Regions from separate parts of the Micromonospora sp. SCSIO 07396 genome, predicted to be linked through region 1. Evidence: predicted binding sites of a transcription regulator. Region 1 holds the regulator's gene; the other holds the start of a gene.

What was found. Region 1 encodes HspR, which represses chaperone genes until heat shock. Its sites were predicted from a motif close to TTGAGTNNNNNNNACTCAA; they were not measured.
Region 2: a site for HspR is predicted at 5,212-5,230, ahead of lon (endopeptidase La). Genes of this name have one in related genera too.

What each region holds. Positions count from the first base shown of each region.
Region 1 covers NZ_CM132210.1:6,322,066-6,329,354, reverse strand. The annotation lists gene dnaK (molecular chaperone DnaK) at 1-847, shown strand, start outside; gene grpE (nucleotide exchange factor GrpE) at 884-1,627, shown strand; gene dnaJ (molecular chaperone DnaJ) at 1,709-2,890, shown strand; gene ACWCHM_RS27865 (heat shock protein transcriptional repressor HspR) at 2,919-3,362, shown strand; gene ACWCHM_RS27860 (hypothetical protein) at 3,516-3,773, shown strand; gene ACWCHM_RS27855 (hypothetical protein) at 3,859-4,290, opposite strand; gene ACWCHM_RS27850 (cation:proton antiporter) at 4,466-5,671, opposite strand; gene ACWCHM_RS27845 (cation:proton antiporter regulatory subunit) at 5,677-6,177, opposite strand; gene ACWCHM_RS27840 (winged helix-turn-helix domain-containing protein) at 6,316-6,540, opposite strand; gene ACWCHM_RS27835 (hypothetical protein) at 6,978-7,259, shown strand.
Region 2 covers NZ_CM132210.1:2,557,096-2,564,384, reverse strand. The annotation lists gene ACWCHM_RS10850 (2'-5' RNA ligase family protein) at 1-478, opposite strand, end outside; gene ACWCHM_RS10845 (DEAD/DEAH box helicase) at 578-2,296, shown strand; gene ACWCHM_RS10840 (DoxX family protein) at 2,353-2,724, opposite strand; gene lon (endopeptidase La) at 2,852-5,188, opposite strand; gene ACWCHM_RS10830 (histone-like nucleoid-structuring protein Lsr2) at 5,432-5,779, shown strand; gene ACWCHM_RS10825 (hypothetical protein) at 5,992-7,284, opposite strand.

The sequences.
Region 1 (7,289 bases):
GGACGAGGTCGTCGCCGTCGGCGCGGCCCTGCAGGCCGGTGTGCTCAAGGGCGAGGTCAAGGACGTCCTGCTGCTCGACGTGACCCCGCTGAGCCTGGGCATCGAGACCAAGGGCGGCATCTTCACCAAGCTCATCGAGCGCAACACCACCATCCCGACCAAGCGCTCCGAGGTCTTCACCACGGCCGACGACAACCAGCCGTCGGTGCTGATCCAGGTGTTCCAGGGCGAGCGGGAGATCGCGGCGTACAACAAGAAGCTCGGCACCTTCGAGCTGACCGGCCTCCCGCCGGCGCCGCGCGGCGTGCCGCAGGTCGAGGTCACCTTCGACATCGACGCCAACGGCATCGTCAACGTGCACGCCAAGGACCTGGGCACCGGCAAGGAACAGAAGATGACGATCACCGGCGGCTCCTCGCTGCCGAAGGACGACATCGAGCGGATGCGCCGCGACGCCGAGGAGCACGCCGACGACGACAAGCGTCGCCGGGAGGAGGCCGAGGCCCGCAACGTGGCCGAGGCGCTCCAGTGGCAGACCGAGAAGTTCCTCGCCGAGAGCGGCGACAAGCTGCCCACGGAGAACCGGGAGCAGCTCAACGAGGCCCTGGGCGAGCTGCGTGGCGCGCTCGGCGGCCAGGACATCGACAAGATCAAGGCGGCCCACGAGAAGCTCGCCCAGGTCTCCCAGCAGGCTGGTTCGCTGCTCTACGCGCAGCAGGCCGAGCAGGCTGAGCAGCCGGGCGCGGCCGGTGCGGGTGCCGGTGCCGCCGGTGCCGCCGGTGCACCGAAGGCGGGCGGCCCGGACGACGTGGTCGACGCGGAGATCGTGGACGAGGACAAGAAGTGACGGTCCACGCCACCGCACAGGGAACGAGGTAGTCGTATGACGGAGAAGCCACGAGCCGCCGACCCGGGCACCTCCGGGTCGACGCCGGGTGGCTCCGCGCCCACCGACGACGGGCCGCGGGTCGTCATCCGGGACAACCGCAAGCTCGGCAGGACCGAGGAGACGCCCGCCGCCGCCGACGCCGGGGCCGACGTCCCGGCCGAGGGGCTGGTCGAGGAGTCCGAGGTGGTGGTCGACGAGATCGAGGCCGAGGCCACCGCCCTCGACGGCCCGGCACCGACCGGTCCGCCGGTGGTGGACGCCCCCGCGCAGCCGGTCGACGGCAGCCCGACCGGTTCCCCGCTCGGCGCCGAGTTGGAAGCCCTCCGGGCCGAGCTGGACGAGCGGACCCGGGACCTGCAACGGGTGTCGGCGGAGTACGCCAACTACCGCAAGCGGGTGGACCGGGACCGGGGCGTGGTCCAGGAGCAGGCGACCGGCTCGGTGCTCGCCGCGCTGCTGCCCATCCTGGACGACCTGGACCGGGCCCGGGAACACGGTGACCTGGTCGGGCCGTTCGGCACGGTGGCCGAGCAGCTCACCACGGCGCTCGGCAAGTTCGGCCTGACGCCCTTCGGCGAGCAGGGCGACCCGTTCGATCCGACCCGGCACGAGGCGGTCGCGCACCAGACCTCACCGGACGTCGACGAGCCCACCTGCGTGCAGGTGATGCGTCGGGGCTACCTGCTCGGTGAGCGGCTGCTGCGGCCGGCCATGGTCGCGGTCGCCGACCCGGAATAGTGCACGGCCATCCGGTCGCCCCGCCCACCCCCAACGGTGGACGGGGCGACCGGGCCACATCTCACGGAAGGGGGTGGACCGGTGAGTTCCAAGGACTGGATCGAGAAGGACTTCTACGCCACGTTGGGCGTGGAGAAGTCCGCCTCCTCGGACGAGATCAAGAAGTCGTACCGGAAACTGGCCCGGGAGTCGCACCCGGACCACAACCCCGGTGACCCCAGGGCCGAGGAACGGTTCAAGGGCGTCTCCGAGGCGTACGCGGTGCTCGGCGACGACGCCAAACGCCGCGAGTACGACGAGATGCGCTCGCTGTTCGGCTCGGGCGCGTTCCGGCGGGGCGCGCGCGGCCCGGGTCAGCCCGGCGGGGCCCCGTTCGACGTCTCCGACCTGTTCGGCGGCGGTGGCGGGGACAACCGGTTCGGTGGCGGCGGCTTCACCGACCTGTTCAGTTCGATCTTCTCCGGCGGTGGCGGTGGTGCCGGCCCGACCCGGGCGCGTGGTCCGGCCCGGGGCCGGGACGTGGAGACCGAGGTTGCCCTCGACTTCGGCGACGCCGTCCGGGGTGTCACCCTGCCGTTGACGTTGCGCGCGCCGGGGGTCTGCGACACCTGCCACGGCAACGGCGCGAAGCCGGGCACCCAGCCGACCGCCTGCCCGGTCTGCCACGGTGCCGGGGTGACCACCCGGGACCAGGGCTCGTTCAGCTTCTCCGAGCCGTGCCGCAACTGCCAGGGTGTCGGGACGGTCGTCGAGGAGAAGTGCCCCGAGTGCCAGGGCACCGGCGGGGTCACCAAGGCCCGCACGCTCAACGTCCGGTTCCCCGCCGGGGTGGCCGACGGCCAGCGGATCAGACTGGCCGGGCGGGGCGAGCCGGGGCAGCGCGGCGGGCCGGCGGGCGACCTGTTCGTGCAGGTGAAGGTCCGCCCCGACGACCTGTTCGGGCGTACCGGTGACGACCTGACGCTGGCCGTGCCGATCACCTTCGCCGAGGCGGTGCTCGGCACCGACCTGCGGGTACCCACGCTGGACGGCGCGGTGACCCTGCGCGTCCCGCCGGGCACCCCGTCCGGGCGGGTGCTGCGGGCCCGGGGCAAGGGTGTCGTACGACGGGACGGGCGGGCCGGCGACCTGCTGGTCACGCTGGACGTGGTGGTGCCGGCGACGGTGTCGGACGAGGCGCGGGCGGCGCTGGAGTCGTTCGCCGGGGCGACGCCGCCGGCGGCCCGGGAACATCTCGACGCGCGGGTGCGTCGGGTCGGTTGACCGGTGGACGGGTGCGGAGGTGAGTGGGATGTCGGACGGGTTCGTCGGTTCGGGTGACCCTGCCTACGAGGCCAAGGTGCTGATGATCTCGGTTGCGGCACGGATGGCGGGGATGCACCCGCAGACGCTGCGCCAGTACGACCGGCTCGGCCTGGTGCAGGCCGGCCGGGCGGCCGGTGGCGGTCGCCGCTACAGCGTGCGGGACGTCGTCCTGCTGCGCGAGGTGCAGCGGCTCAGCCAGGACGAGGGCGTCAACCTGGCCGGGGTGAAGCGGATCATCGGGTTGGAACGCCTGGTGGAGCAGGCCCAGCAGCGGGTGGCCCGGCTGGAGGCGGAACTGGATGCCGCGTACCGGCGGATCGCCGAGCTGGAGACGCTGGCCAGCGGGTTCTCCCGGGGCGACCTGGTGCCCACGAACCGCACCTCGACGGCGCTGGTGGTCTGGCGTCCCCGCCGTGCCCCCGGCCGCTGATCCCTTCCGTTCCGTCCCGTCGCTCGGGGCGGGCCCGGCCTGCCCGGCCCGCCCCGCCTGGCCATCCGGGCAGGAGTTTCCCTCACGGTCGGCGGTGATCGCCGGTCGGGGGTCGGGGTTTTCCGGCGGCGGGGTTGTCGTTCCGGCTAGCCTGTGATCAGTCCCAACCAGGTCAATCCGGACTCCGACGGCGGGGGAATCGTGGCGGAATCGGCGAAGAAGGTGGCCCGGCAGGCGGAGGAACGGCTCAACCGGGTGGCCGAGAACGTACGGGAGAAGTTCGACCGGGTCACCCAGGGCAAGTTCTCCGACACGGTGAAGAACGGCAGGTTCGATGACCGGCCCGCCCCCGGCAAGGACCGGGAAAAGGCCGGGCCGAAACGCCGTGACCAGGGCGGATCGCAACACTGACGATCCGCCGACGTGCGGGCCGGGACCCACGGGGGGTCCCGGCCCGTTCGCCGTACGGGCGGGTCGGGCCCGGCGGACCGCGACGTCAGCCGAGGCGGCGGTTGTCCCGGACCAGGCCGCCCTCGCACCAGTCGTGGTAGGTGAAGAGTTCCTCCCGGGCCAGCAGCATCCGGCTGTTGTGCGCCCAGTTGCGTACCAACTCGTCGCCGTCGCGTTCGGCCTGCTCGACCAGCTTGCGGAACCGACGCCGGGGGTGGGCGCGGAACTTCGTCCGGATTCCGTCGGCGGCGTAGATGTAGAGGCAGTGCAGGGCGAACCGGCGGGCCGGGCAGGCCGGGTCCCGGGCCAGCTCGAAGAGGGTGAGCACCAGGTGGTCACCCGCCACCAGCAGGTCCCAGTCCTGGGGCAGTGAGGTCAACGGCACCGAGTCGGGCTGGTACGCCCAGGCCCGCAACTCCGCCGGTGACGGGTCGACAGGGTTGGCGAAGCCGCGGAACGTCGGACCGTGCGCGCTCACCCGGCAACCTTCCCGCTCACGCCCGCGGGATGCCTCCGTCCGCCCACGAGCCCCTGGCCTGCTGGGGCGCAACGCTAGCCGCCGCCCCCGGCCGGCGGAAGACCTGCCGGGAAGCAATTCGGCAACGGACGCCCTGGCCAGGCCGACCCGCGCGGTCGACCTGGCCAGGCGAAACTCAGTCCGTGGCCGGCACCGGCCGGGCCTGGCGGGCGGCGATCCGCCGCCGGACCCGCTGCTTGAACCAGGGCATGTCGGGCAGCCGGGCGAGCATCGGGCCGGTGACCACGGTGATCAGCACGTACGCCGTGGCGAGCGCGGCCAGCTTGGGTTCGACGGTGCCGGCGGCGACCGCCAGACCGGCGATGACGATGGAGAACTCACCACGGGGCATCAGGGCGAAACCGGCCCGCCACCGGCCGGGCTCGGCGATCCCGGCCCGCCGGGCCGCCAGGTAGCCGGTGACCAGCTTCGTCCCCATGGTGACCACGGCCAGCAGCAACGCGGGCAGCAGCACCGGCGGCATGTCCCGGGGGTCGGTGACCAGGCCGAAGAAGACGAAGAAGACGGCGGCGAACAGGTCCCGCAGCGGGGAGAGCAGTTCGGTGGCGTGGTGCGCCACCGGCCCGGACAGGGCGATGCCGACCAGGAACGCCCCGACGGCGGCGGAGACCTGGAGCCGGGCGGCGATCCCGGCCACCAGCAGGGTCAGACCGAGCACCCCGAGCAGCAGCGCCTCCGGGTCCTTCGCCGACAGGGCGGCGGAGATCAGGTGACCGAAGCGGATGGCGACGACCAGCACGACCACCACGGTGAGCACCGCGATGCCCAGCGCCACGCCGCCCTTGACCAGGCCCACGCCGGCCAGCAGCGCGGTCACCAGCGGCAGGTAGAGCGCCATCGCGAGATCCTCGATGACCAGCACGGAGAGGATGACCGGGGTTTCCCGGTTACCGACCCGGCCGAGGTCGCCGAGCACCTTGGCGATCACCCCGGAGGACGAGATCCAGGTGATGCCGCCGAGCACCACGGCCGCCACCCAGCCCCAGCCGAGCAGCAGCGCGAAGCCGAACCCGGGCAGGGCGTTGAGGACCGCGTCGATCAGGCCGGCCGGGGCCGCCGAGCGCAGGTTGCCGACCAGCTCGTTGGCGCTGTATTCCAGGCCGAGCATGACCAGCAGCAGGATGACGCCGATCTCGGCGCCGACGGCGAAGAACTCCTCGCTCGCGGCCAGCGGCAGCAGACCGCCGTGGCCGAACGCGAGGCCGGCGAGCAGGTAGAGCGGGATGGGGGAGACACCGAACCGGCGGCTGAGCCGACCGAGCAGCCCGAGTAGCAGCAGGAGAGCGCCGACCTCGACCAGTAGAGTTGTGGTTTCGTGCATCCGCCTCAGCCGTCCGGGTCACTGTCGGCGAGAATGGCGGTCACCCCGTCGAGACCCTGCCGGGTGCCGACCACGACCACCACGTCACCGGCCGCGAAGCGGAAGGTGGGATCGGGCGAGACGTTGACCTCGCCCTGCCGCAGCACCGCCACGATCGAGGCGCTGGTCCGGGTGCGTGCCTTGGTGTCACCGAGCCGCTTGTTGACGTACTTCGACCCCGCCGGGATGGCGATCTGCTCGGTGAGCAGCCCGGCCGCCTGCTCGCGCAGACCGGAGAGCTGACCCAGCATCAGCGACGCGCCGAGGATGTCGGCAAGCGCCTCGGCCTCGTCGTCGGTCAGCGGGATGTCGTGCTGACAGGAGTCGGGGTCGTCCGGGTCGTAGAGGACCAGGTCGCGGCGGCCATTGCGGTGGGAGACCACACCGAGCCGGCGGCCGGACTCCGTCATCAGGTCATGACGGACGCCGATTCCCGGAAGGGCGGTCTGTTCGACACGTACTCGCACGGACGAGAGGCTATACCCTGCGCCCAAGCTGGGCCTGCTGGACGTCTGTGCTGCTGGTGAGCGCTTTCCGGCCGGCACCGGCTGTGGTCGCCGGCTCGCCGGTCGGTAACCCTGCGGGGCCGGGCGGCCCGTTCAGGGTCAGGCCTCAGCGGGTGTGGCGACGAAGACTCCGACCCCTTCCAGGGTTTCGGTCAGGCCGGTGGCGCGCAGGATCATCATGGCCTTGCCGACCACGGTGTCCGACACGCCGTATTCCCTGCACAACTGCGACCTGCTCGGCAACTTGGTGCCGGGCGGCCACTCTCCCGAATCGATCTTGCTCTTGAGCTCGTCTGCGAGCACCTGGTACTGCTGCTTGGGCATGCGTCACTCCCCGGATGGCACGCCCATTCGATCACGCCCCGACCTCCAACCTCAAGCAATCGTGGGTGGATCGTTGACCTACAACTGGTACCGATTGTAGGTTCGTGGTGAACGCCCCCGGATGGCACTCGGGGCGCTCGAACGGTCGGGGCGGGCATCCCCCGTGGCCCGTCCCGACCGCGTCGTCGGCCCTGTCGTCGTACCGCCGGGGTGGGCTGCGACGGCAGGGCGGGCAGCCCGGCCGGGCTGCCTTTCCAGTACCGCGACACCGAACTGTCAAGACTGTCCAGCAAGGGAGCGTCCATGGGGTACGAGTCACCGCACCCACCACCGAACCTCGACCTTGGTCAACTCAGTTGGGGCGATATTGCGGTGTCCGAGCCATCGCAATATCGCCATTGGAGCGACATTGAGCCGGGTCGGGCGGGTGGGGAGGCGTGACCGGGCGGTACGTCGTACACCTGCCGGTCGTCGCCACCGATCTGGCGCGGGCCAAGGTGCTGGCCCGGACGGCGGCCCGCTCGCTGGTCTTCCTCGCTCATGTCGACCCCGGCGAGACCACCGTCTCCGCCGAGGACGATCAGGGGGTACGCCACCGCGTCTTCTGCGACAACCGGCTGGACAGTGGTCGGCGGTGCGTGCTCCGGGCCGACCACGAGACCCCCTGCACCTCTCGCCTGCCCCGTTGGCCACCGAACGCCGCCCGCCCGCCCCGTTGACCTGAGCTGACTGTGAGCCCCTGTCTGCCT
Region 2 (7,289 bases), 3.7 Mb from region 1:
CGTCGTAGCTGCGCGCCGCCACGAGCGCGCCCGCCGGCCGCCCGCCGCCGACCACGGCGCGGGCCAGCCGCCGATCCCGGTCGCGGAAGCGCAGCGCAAGGCTCAGGTGCGGCACCCAGGTCCCCGGGGCGTGCCAGGGCCGCTGCCCGGGAACGCCGTGCAGCGCCTCCCAGACGGCCTCGTGCAGGGCGGTCAGCGCCGGGTCGGGCCGGACCAGCCACACCAGCGGGGCGCTGCCGTCGAGCACCGTCACCCGCTCCAGGGCGACCGGCAGCGGCAACGCGGTGGCGAACAGGACGGCGAGCCGGTCGGCGACACCGGGCGGGAACGCCTCGACGGCGGCCAGTGTCAGGTGCGGCCGGTTCGTCGGATGGCCGTGCCGGGCGAGGCTGGGCAGCCCCGCCTCGGCCAGCCGGTCCCAGGCGGTCCGCACCGTCCGCTCCAGCGCCGGGCAGCAGAGCAGTTCCACCGTACGCACGCCCGTCAGGCTAACCGGCGGGCGGGCTCGGCTGTGCCGGTCGGCACGGTGGGGCCGGTCGGCGGCACGGCCCGACCGGGGTGATGGAAAACTTTGCCCATGAGTTCCGCACCCACACCGACCGACCTCTCCGCTCCCGGCGACTCCGACGGCGGGCCCGCCTTCGTGGATCTCGGGCTGCGCGCCGAGTTGCTGGGCGCCCTCGCCGCGCTCGGCTACGAGGAGCCGACCCCCATCCAGCGGGAGGCGATCCCCCTGCTGCTGTCGGGACGGGACCTGCTCGGGCAGGCGGCCACCGGTACGGGCAAGACCGCCGCGTTCGCCCTGCCGCTGTTGCAGCGGATGCCGCAGAACCGCCAGGGCGGCGACCCGGTGTCGCTGGTGCTGGTGCCCACCCGGGAGTTGGCCGTGCAGGTCTCCGAGGCGTTCCACCGCTACGGCAAGGACCTGGGCGCCCGGGTGCTGCCGATCTACGGCGGCCAGCCGATCGGCCGCCAGCTACGTGCCCTGGACCTGGGCGTGGACGTGGTGGTGGCGACCCCGGGCCGGGCGCTGGACCACATCGCCCGGGGCACCCTGCGGTTGGGTTCGCTGGCCACGGTCGTGCTGGACGAGGCCGACGAGATGCTCGACATGGGCTTCGCCGAGGACATCGAGGCGATCCTGGAGCACGCGCCCGCGCAGCGGCAGACGGTGCTCTTCTCGGCCACCATGCCGGCCCGGATCGACGGGCTCGCCCGCCAGCACCTGACCGACCCGGAGCGCATCCAGATCGGGCGGGAGCAGCCGGTGGCCGGCGAGGCCCCCCGGGTCCGGCAGAGCGCCTACATCGTCTCCCGGGCGCACAAGCCAGCGCTGCTGGGCCGGGTGCTGGACGTGGAGTCCCCGACGGCGGCGATCGTCTTCTGCCGCAGCCGGGAGGAGGTCGACCGGCTCACCGAGACGATGAACGGACGCGGCTACCGGGCCGAGGCGCTGCACGGCGGGATGAGCCAGGAGCAGCGGGACCGGGTGATGGGTCGGCTGCGCGCCGGCACCGCCGACCTGCTGGTGGCCACCGACGTGGCGGCCCGGGGGCTGGACGTCGAGCAGCTCACCCACGTGGTCAACTACGACGTGCCGTCCGCACCGGAGTCGTACGTGCACCGGATCGGCCGGGTGGGCCGGGCCGGCCGGGAGGGGGTGGCGATCACCCTGGCCGAGCCCCGGGAGCACCGGATGCTCAAGACCATCGAGCGGGTCACCGGCCAGCGGATCACCATCGACAAGATCCCGACGGTGGCCGACCTGCGCACCCGGCGGCTGGCGCTGACCCAGGCGGCGCTGCGGGAGAGCCTGCTGGAGGACGACCTGGACCCGTTCCGGGTGATCGTCGAGTCGCTGTCGGACGAGTTCGACCTGATGGAGGTGGCGCTGGCCGCGGTCAAGCTGGCCCACGAGGCGGCCCTGCCGGGCTCCGACGACGAGGAGGAGATCCCGCAGGTGCCGGTCCGCCCGGCTCGGGAGCCCCGCCCCGGGTTCGACAGCCGGGGTGGGGACCGGCGCGGCGGCGGCCGGCCCCGCACGGGCGGCACCGCGCAGGTCTTCATCGGCCTGGGCCGCCGGGCCGGGGTACGCCCGCAGGACCTGGTCGGCGCGATCACCGGTGAGACCCGGGTGAGCGGCCGGGACATCGGCTCGATCGAGATCGCCGACCGGTTCTCGCTGGTGGAGGTGCCGCAGGGCGTCGCCGACGAGGTGATCGCCGGGCTGCGCAACAGCACCATCAAGGGCCGCAAGGCGACCGTACGGCGCGACCGCGGCGTCGACGGGCGCTGACCCGGACGCGACACCGGCCCGCCTCCCCACGCGGGATGCGGGCCGGTCACGGCGGCTCAGAGCGGGTACGGCCCGAACCGGCCCCAGGCGACGAGTGCCGCCAGGACCAGCAGCGCCACGGTCACCACGGTGCCGGGGAGTTCCTTGGCGCGGGCGTGCACCACGATCGCGCCGGCCATCACGATGACCAGTCCGACGGCGGCCAGCGGGGTGAGCACCGTGGCGATGCCGGTGAGGCCGGGCAGGACCAGCCCCAGCGCGGCCAGCAGCTCGGCCGCGCCGAGCGCCTTGACCTGAAGCGGCGGGGTGTTCCGCACCCACCCCATCCGGTCGAGCAGCTTCTCCCTGGGCTGGGTGAGCTTGGTCAAGCCTGCGCCGGCGAAGAGCGCGGCGAGCAGGATCTGCACGATCCACAGGAACACGTTCACGGGTGGTCGCCTCCGGGGGGTGCCACCGGACGGTGGCGGATGCGGGAAACGGGAGAGGTCCAGGCTACGGGCCCGCAGCGGCCCCCGACGCCGGGCGCGACGTCGGGGGCCGTGCGGTGGGTTCCGGTCAGGCGGCGCCGACCGGTCGACCGCCGAGCGTGTCCGCGTCGATCTCGGCCGGGCGCAACGCCAGGGCGAGCACGTCGGCCACGTCGGCCAGGGTGTGCACGGTCAGCGCCGCGCGCACCTCGGTGGGCAGGTCGTCGAGGTCCGGCTCGTTGCGGGCCGGGATGATCACCTCGGTCAGGCCGGCCCGGTGCGCGGCGAGCAGCTTCTGCTTCACCCCGCCGATGGGCAGCACCCGCCCGGACAGCGTCACCTCGCCGGTCATCCCGAACTCGGGCCGTACCGGTCGGCCGGTCACCAGGGAGGCCAGCGCGGTGACCATGGTGATGCCGGCGCTCGGGCCGTCCTTGGGCACCGCGCCCGCCGGCACGTGCAGGTGGATCCGGCGTCCGGCCAGGACGTTCGGGTCGAGGCCGTAGCGCCGCCCGTTGGCGCGCAGGTAGGACAGCGCGATGTGGGCGGACTCCTTCATCACGTCGCCGAGCTGCCCGGTGAGGGTCAACCCGGGCTCACCGTCCATGCTGGTGGCCTCGATGAAGAGCACGTCGCCGCCGGCACCGGTGACGGCCAGGCCGGTGGCCACGCCGGGCACCGCCGTCCGTTCGGCCGACTCCGGGGTGAACTTCGGCCGGCCCAGGTAGCGGGCCAGGGTGTCGGTGTCGACCCGGACCGGGGCCGGGTCGGTGGCCAGGGCCACGGCGACCTTGCGCAGGATCTTCGCCAGGGCCCGTTCGAGCTGTCGGACGCCCGCCTCCCGGGTGTACTCCCCCGCGATCAGCGCCAGCACCTCGTCGGTGACGGTCACCTCGTCGGCGGTGAGGCCGGCCCGCTGGAGCTGCCGGGGCAGCAGGTGGTCGCGGGCGATGGCGACCTTCTCGTCCTCGGTGTACCCGTCCAGGGTGACCAGTTCCATCCGGTCCAGCAGTGGGCCGGGGATGGTCTCCACCACGTTGGCGGTGGCCAGGAAGAGCACGTCGGACAGGTCGAGGTCGACCTCGAGGTAGTGGTCGCGGAAGGTGTGGTTCTGGGCCGGGTCGAGCACCTCCAGCAACGCGGCGGCCGGGTCACCGGCGTATCCGACGGCCAGCTTGTCGACCTCGTCGAGGAGCACCACCGGGTTCATCGAGCCAGCCTCCCGCAGCGCCCTGACGATCCGGCCGGGCAGCGCGCCGACGTAGGTGCGCCGGTGCCCACGGATCTCGGCCTCGTCGCGGACGCCGCCCAGGGAGACCCGGACGAAGTTGCGGCCCAGCGCGCGGGCCACCGACTCGCCGAGGCTGGTCTTGCCGACGCCGGGCGGGCCGGCGAGGGCGAGCACCGCGCCGGAGCCGCGTCCGCCGACCACGCCGAGGTTGCGCTCGGCACGACGGTTACGCACCGCGAGGTACTCCAGGATGCGGTCCTTGACGTCGGCCAGGCCGGCGTGGTCGGCGTCGAGCACCGCCCGCGCCGCCGTCAGGTCGGTGTTGTCCTCGGTGCGCGTGTTCCACGGCATCTCCAGCACCGTGTCCAGCCAGGTGCGGATCCAGCCCGCCTCGGGTGAGGCGTCGCTGGCCCGCTCCAGCTTGCCGACCTCGCGCAGCGCCGCCTCGCGGACCCTGTCCGGCAGGTCGGCCGACTCGACCCGGGAGCGGTAGTCGGCGGAGCCGTCCGGCTCGTCCTCGCCGAGTTCCTTGCGGATCGCGGCGAGTTGCTGGCGGAGCAGGAACTCCCGCTGGGACTTCTCCAGCCCCTCCCGGACGTCGCTGTTGATCTGTTCGGTGACCTCCTGCTCGGCCAGGTGGTCCTTCACCCAGCCGACGAGCAGTTCCAGCCGGGCGGTGACGTCCGGCGCGGCGAGCAGTTCGGTCTTCTGCGCCAGGCTGAGCCACGGCGCGTAGCCGGCCGCGTCGGCCAGTTCGGACAGGTCGGTCATCCGCTCCATCGCGTCGATGACCTGCCAGGCGCCCCGCTGCTGGAGCACCGAGGTCATCAGGGCGCGGTACTCGCGGGCCAGGTCGCGGGCGCGGCCGGCGGGGGCGGGTTCGTCGAGCCGGGTGGCCTCCACCCAGAGGGCCGCGCCGGGTCCGGGGACGCCGGAGCCGATCCGGGCGCGGGCGAGGCCGCGCACCACGGCGGCGGGCTCACCGTCGGGCAGGCGGCCCACCTTCTCGATGGTGGCGATCGTGCCGACGGGGCCGTACTCGCCGTCGATGCGGGGTACGGCGAGCAGGGTCTTGTCGCCACTGGCCCGGGCGGCGTCGACGGCGGCCTGGGTGGTCGGGTCGAGGGTCACCGGGATGACCATGCCGGGCAGCAGGACGACGTCGGTCAGGGGAAGTACCGGAAGGGTTGCCATCGGACACCTGCCATCACTTGAGGTTGAGCGTGTCTCACTCAAGTCACAAACCGTGCCCCGTGTTCCGACCTGTGACCCAGGACACATCCCAGCCGTACCGCCACCGCCGGCCAGCATTGGCCGTACCCGGATTTCCCAGGATTGACGCGACCCGCCAAATGAAAGCAAGGCATATTGTTGCGGATTTGCCGCCAGATACGTCAAACTCTTAGCACACCCCGATCACCACAGGGAGTAATGGCGATGGCAAGGAAAGTAATCACCGTTCTGACCGACGACCTCGACGGCGGAAAGGCCGATCGGACCGTCGAGTTCAGCCTGGATGGGGCGGCGTACACCATCGACCTCTCCGACGAGAACGCGGGGGTGCTGCGCAAGGCCCTCGACGCCTACATCACCGCTGGCCGTCGAATGGGCCGGGGCGCCGTCGAGGCCGGTCGCCCGGCCCGCCGCCCGGCCCGGCCCGGCGTCTCGGGAATGGATCGCGAGCAGAACCGTGCCATCCGGGAATGGGCCACCAAGAACGGACACGAAATCTCCGAGCGCGGGCGCATCCCGGTCTCGGTCGTGGAGGCGTGGAAGAGCCGCTGACGACGGGCCGGACCACGAACGGACACGCCGGGGTCACGCTGGGATATCAGCGTGACCCCGGCGTTTTTGCCGTGTCCACAGTTTCCACCCGGCGACCCCGCACCGAAAACATCTGCCGGTAGGCTGCCCGGCCCGCCGGCGCACCCGGCGGGAACGGAACTGCGGGCCATCCCGGAGGTTTCCGGGATGGCCCGCAGTCGTCGCCCGTCGGGTCAGTTGACCCGGATACGCACCACGTCGAAGGCGGGGGTCTGGTTGGCCCGCTCCATCATCGGCACCCGGTGCGAGCCGTCACCGGCCCAGACCGCGCACTGCGCCGTACCCGACTGCGGCAGGCCCGGGATCTGGATGGTCACGTCGTCGGCCTGGTTGCCGCCCTTGCCGTCCTCGGTGGCCACGAAGAACGCCGGCACGTCCTGCGGGTTCGAGGGGGCCTGGTTGGTGTTCTGGAGCATCCGGCAGGCGGTGTGGAAGTGACCGCGGGTCAGGCCCTGACCGTTGAGCACCGAACTCTCCAGGTAGTAGCCACCCTGGCCGGCCGCCAGGAACCGGTCACGGACCAGGTTGCGGGTGGAGACCTTCAGGGTGAAGGCCTGGTTGCGCTGCACCTGGTTGGGGAACTGGGTGATCAGCAGCGACGGGTTGTTGGCCGCCGCGCCCACCTCGCCGAACGCGGTGCTGACGCACCGGTTGCCGTTCTGGAAGCCGTCGTGCGGCTGCAACCGGCTGTTGGCGCAGTCCTTGGCCAGCACGCCCAGGGCGTTGCCGTTGTTGCCGTTGTTGCCGTTGTTGCCGTTCTGGCCGTTGTTGTTGCCGTTCTGGCCGCCGTTGTTGTTCTGGCCGCCGTTGTTGCCGTTCTGGCCGTTGTTGTTGCCGCCGTTGTTCGCCGCGGCGGCCACCTGGCAGCCGGCGAGCTGCTCCAGACCCTGCGGACGCTGGGCGAAGCGGCCGATCGCGGTGGCGATCCGGTTCAGCGCCGACCGGCGCTTGTCGGCCAGCGGGCCGAGGATGGCGTTGTCGATGAACGCCTTGCCGTTGCGCCCCTCGGCCGCCAACCGCTTGTTGGCGTCGTCGATCTGGGTCTTGAGCAGGGCGAGTTCCTTGTCCACCTCGGCCTTGGCCTGGGCCGGGATCTGCGGCAGCCGGGGAGTGACCTCCGGGCAGGCCACCGTCGAGGCCAGCGTGGTCACCGGCGCGTTGCCGGCCTTGACCGCCTGGCACTCGGCGACGGACATCTGGCCGTCACCCCAGTGGTTACGGACCCACCTGCCGTTCTGCCACGTCTGGGTGGTGCTGCCGCGCCCGCTCGGCGAGGTGGCACCGGGGCTCGGTGCGACGCAGGCCGACGAGACGTTGCGGGTCTGCTGCCTCGGCTTGTCCCCGGCCGAGGAGATCTGGGTGACGGCGGCGATACCGCCGAAGACGACGAGCGCACCGACCGCCGCCAGCAGCCGCTTGCTCCGCGCGTTACCGGATGACCGGCGTGCCCCTGTGGACCTGCGCATCGAAT